Regions from separate parts of the Tenacibaculum sp. Bg11-29 genome, predicted to be linked through region 1. Evidence: riboswitches for the same ligand, from Rfam matches in the RefSeq annotation. Region 1 holds a riboswitch; each other region holds the start of a gene.
What was found. A riboswitch is a leader RNA that binds a small molecule or an ion and turns the genes downstream of it on or off. The one in region 1 is predicted to bind cobalamin.
Positions count from the first base shown of each region.

Region 2: linked by a shared signal. The riboswitch ahead of CXF68_RS16345 (TonB-dependent receptor domain-containing protein) and the one ahead of CXF68_RS15635 (TonB-dependent siderophore receptor) in region 1 are both predicted to bind cobalamin.
Region 3: linked by a shared signal. The riboswitch ahead of CXF68_RS16335 (TonB-dependent siderophore receptor) and the one ahead of CXF68_RS15635 (TonB-dependent siderophore receptor) in region 1 are both predicted to bind cobalamin.

Region 1 covers NZ_PJBB01000003.1:3,430,623-3,433,910, reverse strand. The annotation lists gene CXF68_RS15645 (bifunctional adenosylcobinamide kinase/adenosylcobinamide-phosphate guanylyltransferase) at 1-307, opposite strand, end outside; gene CXF68_RS15640 (ABC transporter substrate-binding protein) at 408-1,346, shown strand; cobalamin riboswitch at 1,358-1,553, shown strand; gene CXF68_RS15635 (TonB-dependent siderophore receptor) at 1,583-3,288, shown strand, end outside.
Region 2 covers NZ_PJBB01000003.1:3,610,902-3,614,189, reverse strand. The annotation lists gene CXF68_RS16345 (TonB-dependent receptor domain-containing protein) at 1-1,631, opposite strand, end outside; cobalamin riboswitch at 1,746-1,954, opposite strand; gene CXF68_RS16340 (PepSY domain-containing protein) at 2,256-3,288, opposite strand, start outside.
Region 3 covers NZ_PJBB01000003.1:3,606,201-3,609,488, forward strand. The annotation lists gene CXF68_RS16320 (histidinol-phosphate transaminase) at 1-5, shown strand, start outside; gene cbiB (adenosylcobinamide-phosphate synthase CbiB) at 1-937, shown strand, start outside; gene CXF68_RS16330 (AAA family ATPase) at 930-1,457, shown strand; cobalamin riboswitch at 1,680-1,891, shown strand; gene CXF68_RS16335 (TonB-dependent siderophore receptor) at 1,985-3,288, shown strand, end outside.

The DNA of each region.
Region 1 (3,288 bases):
TAGCTAAACGTAAACTTTCTTCTACATTATTTTTAGTATCTACATAAAAATTAGTAAGCCATAATGTAACACAATCAATAACTACCGTGGTGTTTTTAGGAATTACAGTACTTATATTTTTTTCTTCCTCAATAGTTGTCCAACGTTCATCTCTATCAGAAATATGTCTATCCACTCGTTTTTTAAAATCAGCATCCCAAATTCTTGAAGTTGCTAAGTAATAAGGAGTATTAGATAGTGACTCTGCTAATTGTTGAGCGTAACCACTCTTTCCAGAGCGTTCTCCGCCAGTAATATAATATATCATGTGTAAAGAAATAAATTGAAAGCAAAGATTGTAAAGATTTTTTAGAAAAAGAGAATAATACTAGAGAACTATGTAATTTAGCCGCTTAAAATCTATTTTTATGAAAGTTTCTTCATTTATGCCAGCTGTAACCCAAATGATTTATGATATGGGGTTACAAGAATATTTAGAAGGTATTACTTTTGAATGTCCTGCAATTGCACTTAAAGAAAAACAGGTTGCCGTGCGTTACAAATTAGAGGGACAAACGTTAACGAGTGAAGAAATAAATACTATTTTTTCTAAAACTAAAGCAGAAGGCGGTACACTATATTATGTAGATGAACCTGTTTTAGAAAGCATCGCACCAGATATTATTTTTACACAAGATGTATGTGATGTTTGCCAGATAGATACAGAATCGGTTGCAAAATCTGCCTATAAGTTAAATAAGGTTCCTGAGTTAATATCAATAACACCAAATTCTTTAGAGGATGTTTTTGACAATGCTTTAACTATTGCAAAAGCGATGGGTAAAGAAACAGTAGGTATTAATTATGTTAAAAAACTTAAAGAGCGTATTTATACTATTGTAGATACGCAAAGGGCTAACAGAATACAATCTAAAAGTTTAATGTTATTAGAATGGATAGATCCGCTATTTAACTGTGGACATTGGATTCCTCATCAAATAGGCTATGCAGGTGGTATTGATTTATTAGCGCATCCATCAGGAGATAGTATTGTTATTTCTTGGGATAAAATTGTAAAATACAATCCTGAAATTTTAATTATAGCGCCATGTGGTTATGGTATTGAGAGGACAATGGAAGACATGCATTTCTTAGAAGAAAAACCAGAATGGAGTTCTTTACGCGCTGTAAAAAACAAACAAGTCTTTATTGCTGATTTTGCCATGTTTACGCAATCGTCTGCAAGTACCTTAGTTGACGGAATAGCGTGTTTAGCTGCAATGATTCATCCGAATTATTTTTCGGTATCAGAAGAGCTTACTGCTAAGTTTTCTAACTATAATGATTTATTGATGCTAGATTCTTAATAAAATAGCATAAGTTTGCAAAAAATTTGGGTTTTGATGTTTAAAATAGCATCAAATTAAAAGGGAATTTGGTTAAATACCAAAGCTGTTCCCGCAACTGTAAGCTACTAAGCTTGTAATTATTCTTTAAGTCACTGTTTATTTATAAATGGGAAGGCCAATTACAAGACGCAAGCCAGGAGACCTGCCTAAATATTAAATAATTCAAACTTTCGGGATAAGGGTTTTAATATATTATGAAGAAATACACACTTTTTACAATATTTTTTACTGTTACTCTTTTCTCTTTCGCTCAAGAGAAGTCTAAAATGAGTGTTTTAGAAGAAGTTATTGTTTTAGCTGATAAAAAGTTAGTAAAGAACTCTAACGGTTACAAAATACATAGGTTAAGTGATTCTGTAATAACAAGAAACATAAAGTCGTTTAGCTCTTTATTACGATTTAATTCACCAATATATCTTAGAGAATACGGAGCAGGCGGAACGAGTACTGCAAGTTTTAGAGGAACAAGCGCTTCTAATACCGCAGTTATTTGGAATGGAATTAATATAAATTCGGTAAACAACGGTCAAACAGGGTTTAATTCTTTAACAGTTAACCTAGTTGATGCTATAGATGTAAGAAGTGGTGGTGGAAGTATAGAGTACGGTTCTGGAGCAATAGGAGGTACGGTACATTTAAATGATTATTTAAATTTTAAACCTAAAGAAACTATAAAACACCAAGTTGTAGCAAATGCTGGTAGTTTTAGTACATACAATAGTTTGTATAAGTTTAACCTATCTAACGAAAAGTTGTCTTTAAAATTTGGAATTTCTTATAATGAATCAGAAAATAATTATAAATTATTAGGTACAAAACTTAAAAATGCAAATGGAGCTTATGATAATTTAAGTTTAAATGTAGGTTTTGCTTATAAGTTTTCTAATAAATCACAGCTAAAATTTTATAGTACGAACTATTCAGGAAAACGTTCGTTATCAGGAGAATTACCAAATCCGAGGTCAGCAAATGATAAGTATAAAGATTTTAATAACAGAAATTTAGTTATATATAATTATAAAAAAGAAATTCTTAATCATGAATTAAAATTAGCTTTTTTAACACAGGAGTATCAGTATTTTGATAATAAAAACGTAGAAGATTATAGTTTTGGTAAATCGAAACGTTACTTAATTAATTATACATTAGGTTATAAAATACCTTCTATAAAAGCTAAAGTAACATCGTATTCTGAATATGAAACAATCTTTGGTAAAACAGATATGATACAAGAGAAAAATAGAAAACAGTTTTCTCAATCGATAATATATCATCAGAATATTTATAATAAAGTTTTTTTTGATGCAAAAATTAGAAAAGATTTTAATTCAGATTATAATGTTCCGTATAGTTTTGCCTTTGGACTTAAAGCTAACACGTTTAAGAACTTTAATGTAAGGTTAAATAGTTCTAAAAATTATAGAGTACCCACTTACAACGATTTATACTGGCCTGGGCAAGGAAACTTAAACCTTGTAGCTGAAACAGCTATGCAAGGAGAGCTAGGTATTGGTTTTAAAAACAGTAAAATAAAAGCCGATTTAGGTGTGTTTTATATTTCAGCGAAAAATAAAATAGTTTGGACACCAAATGGAAATCCTGATAAACCAGGAGTTTGGTCGCCAATAAACTTATCTAATGTAAATAACAAAGGAGTAGAGTTTGTTTTTTCTTACAGCAATAATTTTGATAAAAATTTTGTCGATTTTAATTTTAATTATAGTTATACAGAAGCTAAAAATAAAAGAACAGACACTTTTTTAATTTTTGTACCTAAGCATCTTTTAAACGGAAATTTAAGTTATTCATATAAAAGGTTTGGTTTGTTTTTTCAGCAAGTATTTACAGGAATGACATATACAACAGAAAGTAATTCTAAAGATTTTGTAATACCTCATTT
Region 2 (3,288 bases), 180 kb from region 1:
AATTCGGTACCAATATCATATCCAACAGCTTTTGGTAAAGGATTAATATCTTTATTTTTTACAGCTGCATTTGCGTAGTTTGAGTGAAAACCAGTACTCGCTTTTGCATAAAATTGAATGTTTTTAGTAGCATCGTAAAACAAACTAAATTTCGGACTTATTCTTAAAGCAGTCGTATTTCCTTCACTAGGTATTGGTACTAATTCGGTTACATTAAAATTAAAATAATCGGCTCTAATACCCGCTAAAGCTGTTAGCTTATTTGTTATTTGAATTCGTTCTTTTAAAAATAATGCAACATTTGTTTCCTTAATATCAAACTCATTTATAGGAGTTGCTAATGTGCGTCCAACAGCATTATTTAAACCAATATTGTTATTGTTGTGTTCAACCGACCAACCAAAAGTGGTGGTGCTATTAGGTATTTGTAGTATGTTTTTTATTGAAATATTACCTTTATAGGTATATGTTTTACGATCTTCCTGTTGGTGAATCATGTCACCATTAACAGGATTGTTTTGATAAAAAGAAAAATTTGAAAATAAGTTGTATTTGTTAGAAACATAATACAATTGATTGGTAAGTTGGGTGCTCTCTGAAAGGCGAGAACTTAATTGTACATTAAAATGAATTCTTTTAGTATCACCACCTTCCTTATCATCAATAGCACCAAACCTATTTATAAGTCCGCTTTTAACAGCGCGAAGTGGTATTTGTCCAGAAGCATTCCAGTCGCTATGAAAAGTAGAAATTGACGTTTTTAATTTATGTTTATTAGAAAGCGCAACCGTATATTTTGCAAAAGTATTTAGCCTTCTAAGGTTTTGATTACTTTCAAAAAAACTATTGTTATAAGTTCCTTCAATAGCGATGTAGGCACTTTCTTTATTCTTATCTATAAGTGAAACCATTGCTAAAGCTCTTACAAAGTCGTACTGACCGTATTCTAATTTAACAGTATTGCGATGCAATGTTTCTTTTGATGTGAATTTGGCAGCACCAGAAACCGCAAAGTTACCTAATGAAGTTTCATGCGGACCTTTATAATAATCAGCCGTTTGAACAGTTTCAGGAATTAAAAAATGCAAATCGGCATATCCTTGTCCGTGTGCATGAGAACTTAAATTAATACCAATATCATCTACCAAAACAGCAAAATCAGTTCCGTGGTCATTATCAAAACCTCTAAGAAATATTTGTTCTGCTTTTCCACCACCAGCATGTTGTGCAATAAATAAACCAGGCACTGTTTTTAAAAAATCGTGTGCACTGTTTATAGGTCTTAATTGTAAAGATATTTTAGAAACTTTTTGAACGCCTAATTTTTTATCATTTTTAGAGTTTATTACAATTTCAGAAAGCGCTGTAAATTGTTTTTCTAAAGCAATATTTAAATTAGAAGTGTTTTTTTTAACAACAATTGTTTTAGGTCGGTAGCCTTGTAAAGAAAAAGTTAATCTTACAGGTAATTTATCTGGTGCTATAGAAAAATCACCATTTTCATTGGTTGTTCCTTTAATAATTTTGTTCGCTGTTACGCGTACATTTGAAATTGTTAACTGAGTTTCGTTATCAGTTACTTTACCTTTAATTGTGGTGTTTTGTGCGAATATGGATAGTGAAAAACACATGATCCATAGACTGCATAAAATCAATTTTTGCATTTAAAAATGAAATTAAGCAGGCAAGGAAAGAAAAGTATGAAAAACCATAATTTTCTAACTCTTTACCCGAGAGTTACTATTATAAATTATTGTAATATTGGCAGGTCTCCTGACTTAGCTTAGCTTTCATTTACCTTCCCATAGTAATTACTACAGTGGTTTTTTTTAATGAAGCCTTTTACAAGCTTTACAGTTGCGGGAACAGTTTTGGATTTACACCAAATTCCCTTTTAATTCTATAATTCTAAATTTTACTAAAGAAATAAGAAACCATATAACGACACAAATGTAGATATAATTATTGGAATTAAAAGATGGTTTCTAAAATGAGTTTTTCTCTTGTATTTAGAGCATGTTTAGGTCGTGTTATTATAAATATTTTAATTGGAATACCATGAGTAATGTCTGGTTGAGCGCAGTCGAAACCTATTTTTTAGGGGTTAATAGTTCTCGAAACTTCGTTTGCTACTTTCAAGCAAACTGTCTTTTTATTTCAGGAATGCTCGAACTGACAACAAGAGTTGTATTACCCTGTTTAAAAACAGTTGCTTAATGATATACATTTAATTACTGATCTCTAACTACTTTAATTTATTTGTTTTTTAGATGTTTTCTAGTTTTTCGTTTTATAAATTTAATTCCCAAACCTGTGGCAGTAATACAAGTAATTGTTCCGCCTGTAAGTAAGAAAATCATGATAATATCCCATAACGGACGGTTTTTTGAAAGAAACGAAAAATCTAAACTATGTAAACCATGATATAACCATCTTTCTGTTCTGTTTTTCGGAGCAGATTTAAGGAGTACCGTATTGGTTTTCGGATTAATATAATAGTAGTTGCTCTTATTGGTAATAATTTTAATAACAGGTAATGTTTTTATATTTTTTCGATCATAATAATAGGCATCATAGTCGTTAAGTACCACTAATTCCGTTACTTTTTCTTTGGTATTAAATTCGTTTATTTTAGCAATGTATTGCTCGTTTGAGGTATTATAATCACTATTTGTTATGCAATGATTTTCAATCGTATTTTGGTTGAATTTTTCAAAAAAGATATTATCATTAAATAAAGAAAAATGGATCTCTTTAAATTTTGATTTAGAGGCTATCTCTTTAAAATTAGTCCAATCTTTATTCGTAATACTTTTTAGTGTAAAATTTTGCCCTTGCCAAATACTTTTATCCTGTTGGTTTAAAGAGGAGCTAGGCACCCAATTAAAAGGAGTCATACTCATAAAACCACTAAATACCCAGGTGCAAATAAACAAGCCAAAACCTAAACCAAAATAATAATGCAGGTTATACCATTTATTTTTAAACCTTTTAAAATTCGCTTTGGGTTTCTTCTTATAGCGTATTAACCCTGTAACAATTCCGGTAAGCGTCATTAGTAAACCTAATGCAGCCAACCATAAAATAAGTTGTTTCCAAAAATAACGATGTATACGTATGTCTTTTAAATAAATCCAATGCGGTATGGCACCAACCCAAGCCCAAAACCGATCATCAGAAGTTGTAATATTTAAAACCTCACCAGTAAGAGAAGATACATGTACCCATGTGTTTTCTCGGTTTGTAAACTTTACTTTATAAACAGGTAAATGTTTCCTAAATCTAGAT
Region 3 (3,288 bases), 180 kb from region 1:
TTTAGCCTCAGTTTACATACTTGTGATTGCTTTTGGGTTGGATTTACTTTTAGGAGATCCTAAAAAACTACCGCACCTTATTATACTATTTGGTAATAGTATTTCTTTGGGTGAAAAATGGCTTAATAAAAATAAGTACCAGCTTTTAAAAGGGGCGCTTTTAACCATCACTTTAGTTAGCATTTCTTTTACGGTACCTTATTTAATTATAGAATGGTTACATGCAAATGATTTTAAAATTAGTGCCATTGTATTTTCAGTAATCATGTTGTTTTACTGCCTAGCCAACAAAACATTGGTAAAAGAAGGCTATGCTGTTTTTAATACGCTAAAAAATGAAGGTTTAGCAGCAGGACGTAAACGCTTATCGTGGATTGTTGGTCGAGAAACCAATCAATTAAATGAGCAGCAGATTAGAGTGGCAACTTTTGAAACCATGTCTGAAAATTTAAGCGATGGGGTTATTGCGCCGTTATTTTACTTTTTAATTTTAGGAGTTCCCGGAGCCATGGCCTATAAAATGATTAACACCTTCGACTCTATGATTGGGTATAAAAATGACCGATACTTGTTATTTGGTCGGTTTGCTGCAAAGCTCGACGATGTTGTTAATTATATACCATCAAGAATTACGGCTTTGTTAATGTTAGTTGTTCAATTTAAAATAAACGGTATTTCTTTTGTTATTAAAGAGGGCAAAAAACACAGTAGTCCTAATGCAGGGTATCCTGAAGCTGCTTTAGCTTATATTTTAAACTGTAAATTTGGAGGGCCTAATTATTATCATGGTAAATTAGTAGACAAACCTTTTATAGGCGACAATACTCGAAAGATTGAACACGCAGAAATTAAAAGAGTGGCTACCATTAATTATACCGCTAGTATATTGTTTACTTTTATCATCATTTGTTTACTATTAGTAGTTAACTATGCATAACCAACCTAAAAAATATATAATTACCGGTGCTCCTGGTACTGGTAAAACTACTTTAATAAATCTTTTAAAAGATACAATTCCTTGTATGGATGAAGTTTCTAGAAGAGTTATTATTAATGAGCAAGAAAATAATAGCAACGGAATGCCTTGGGAGGATATTAATCGTTTTACAGAACTGGTTTTTAAACTAACGAGTAAAGAGTTATTAAATGTAAGTACTCAAGTTTGTGATAGATCGTTACTAGATTTAGAAGCGTATTTAACGGTAGCAAACAAACCGATACCTAAATATTTACAAGAGTTTCCTTATAAAGAAGTGTATCATAAAAAAGTGTTTTTTGCGCCTACTTGGTTTGATATTTACTGTAAAGATGCACAGAGATTACAAGAGTTTGAGTATTGTTTAACCCTAGAAAAAGCGCTACTGGAACAGTATACCAAAAAAGGATTCGAAATTATTATGCTGCCCAAAACTTCTGCTGTTATTAGAACAAAACTTATTTTAGAAGCTATGATATAATTAATACGATAGAAATAAATTTTAGGTTATAATGAATAGATCTCGAAACTTCGTTTAGTACTTTCAATCAAACTGTCTTTTGATTTCAGCAATGCTCGACCTGACAACAAGAGCTGCTCCACTCTGTTTAAAGTCAAGTGCTTAATAATATGCATTTAACTACTGACCTCTATAATACTATTTATTTGAAAAAAAATTATTCATAAATAGTATAAATACTATATATTCGCCCCGATTTTTGGTTTTTTATGCTCTTGTAAAATTTAGCATAAGAATTAAAAGGGAATTTGGTGTAAATCCAAAACTGTTCCCGCAACTGTAAAGCTTATTAAAGGCTTCATTAATAAAAACCACTGTAGTTAAAGTTAAAACTATGGGAAGGTAAATGAACGCTAAGCTAAGTCAGGAGACCTGCCTAAATCAAAAACATAATTTAAACTTTCGGGAATAAAAGTTAACGTGTTCGATGGCCTATTTTTTATAGGCTTCTTACTCTTATATTTTAATTTCGGAACAAATGAAACACAATGAAATTAAAATTAGTATTCTTTTTTTTACTTACTACCAGTTTATTAATTGCGCAGAAAACAAAATCTGTTCAACTTTTAAATAAACTAAACAACCATCCTATTCAGTTTTCATCTATCCTAAATAAAAATTCTAAAAAAGGAACAACCTCAAATACGAACGGTTTTTTTAAAATTACAGGAAAACCGAACGATAAAATTAATATTTCATACATAGGCTATAAATCAGTAAACGTATTATTTAAAAACTTACCGTCAGTCGTTTATTTACAACCTACATCTTTTGAACTAAAAAGCGTAGCCATTTCTGCTAAAAGAAAAAAAAGTACTGCACTAAATAAGCTTCAAATAAAAAACTTAGACGCCCCCTTAACAACAAATAGTGTAAGTTCTAAATTAATTAAACTTAGAAATTCTAATGATTTAGGGAGTGCAGTTAAAAGTGCTACTGGGGTTAGACCTATAAACAGGTATGGTGGTTTTCAAACATTTAGAATTAGAGGTTTTAATAATTTTGTATTATTAAACGACGGTGTAAGAGACGAGCGTCATAACCTTTCAACAAGTGCACCTAGTACTAACTTAGCAAATGTTAGCCATATTGAAGTACTTAAAGGCCCTGCTGGTGTTATGTTCGGACACTCTGCTTTAGGTGGTATTATAAATATAGTGCGAAAAAAACCAACCGATACTTTTTCTGGAGAGTTTAGTGCTACTTATGGTTCTTTTGATACCTATGAAATGTCTGCTGGTATGGGCGGGCCAATTAATGAAAAACTAAAATATAGAGTAGATTTTGGGCTTACTAAATCTAGTGGTTGGAGAGATTATGGTATAAATACCAACAATGCTTCTTTTACGCTTAATTATACGCCTACTGAAAAGGATTTCTTAGAACTATCTTTTCAAACAAATAACGATATATACGATACCGATACAGGTATTCCGGTTGATGAAAATGGAGCTATTGTAGCAGGAATGGATCCGAAAACAAGGTATAACGATCCGCAAGATTATTTAAAACACAAACGTTTTGACTTACAGATTAAATACAAGCATAAGTTTAATGATAAGGTAAAATTAAGTAATAATTTATCGTGGTCTGATGATGATATAAACTATTTATCTACAGAATGGTTGGTTTTTAATACCGCTAAAGATTCTATAACTAGAGGGTTTCCTTTTTACTTTAACCACACAACGAATACGATTCAGAATCAATTAGATGTAAGTTATCAATTTAAGACAGGAAAAATAAAGCACAAATCTATTTTTGGTAATTCTATAAGCTTTTTAGAAAGAAA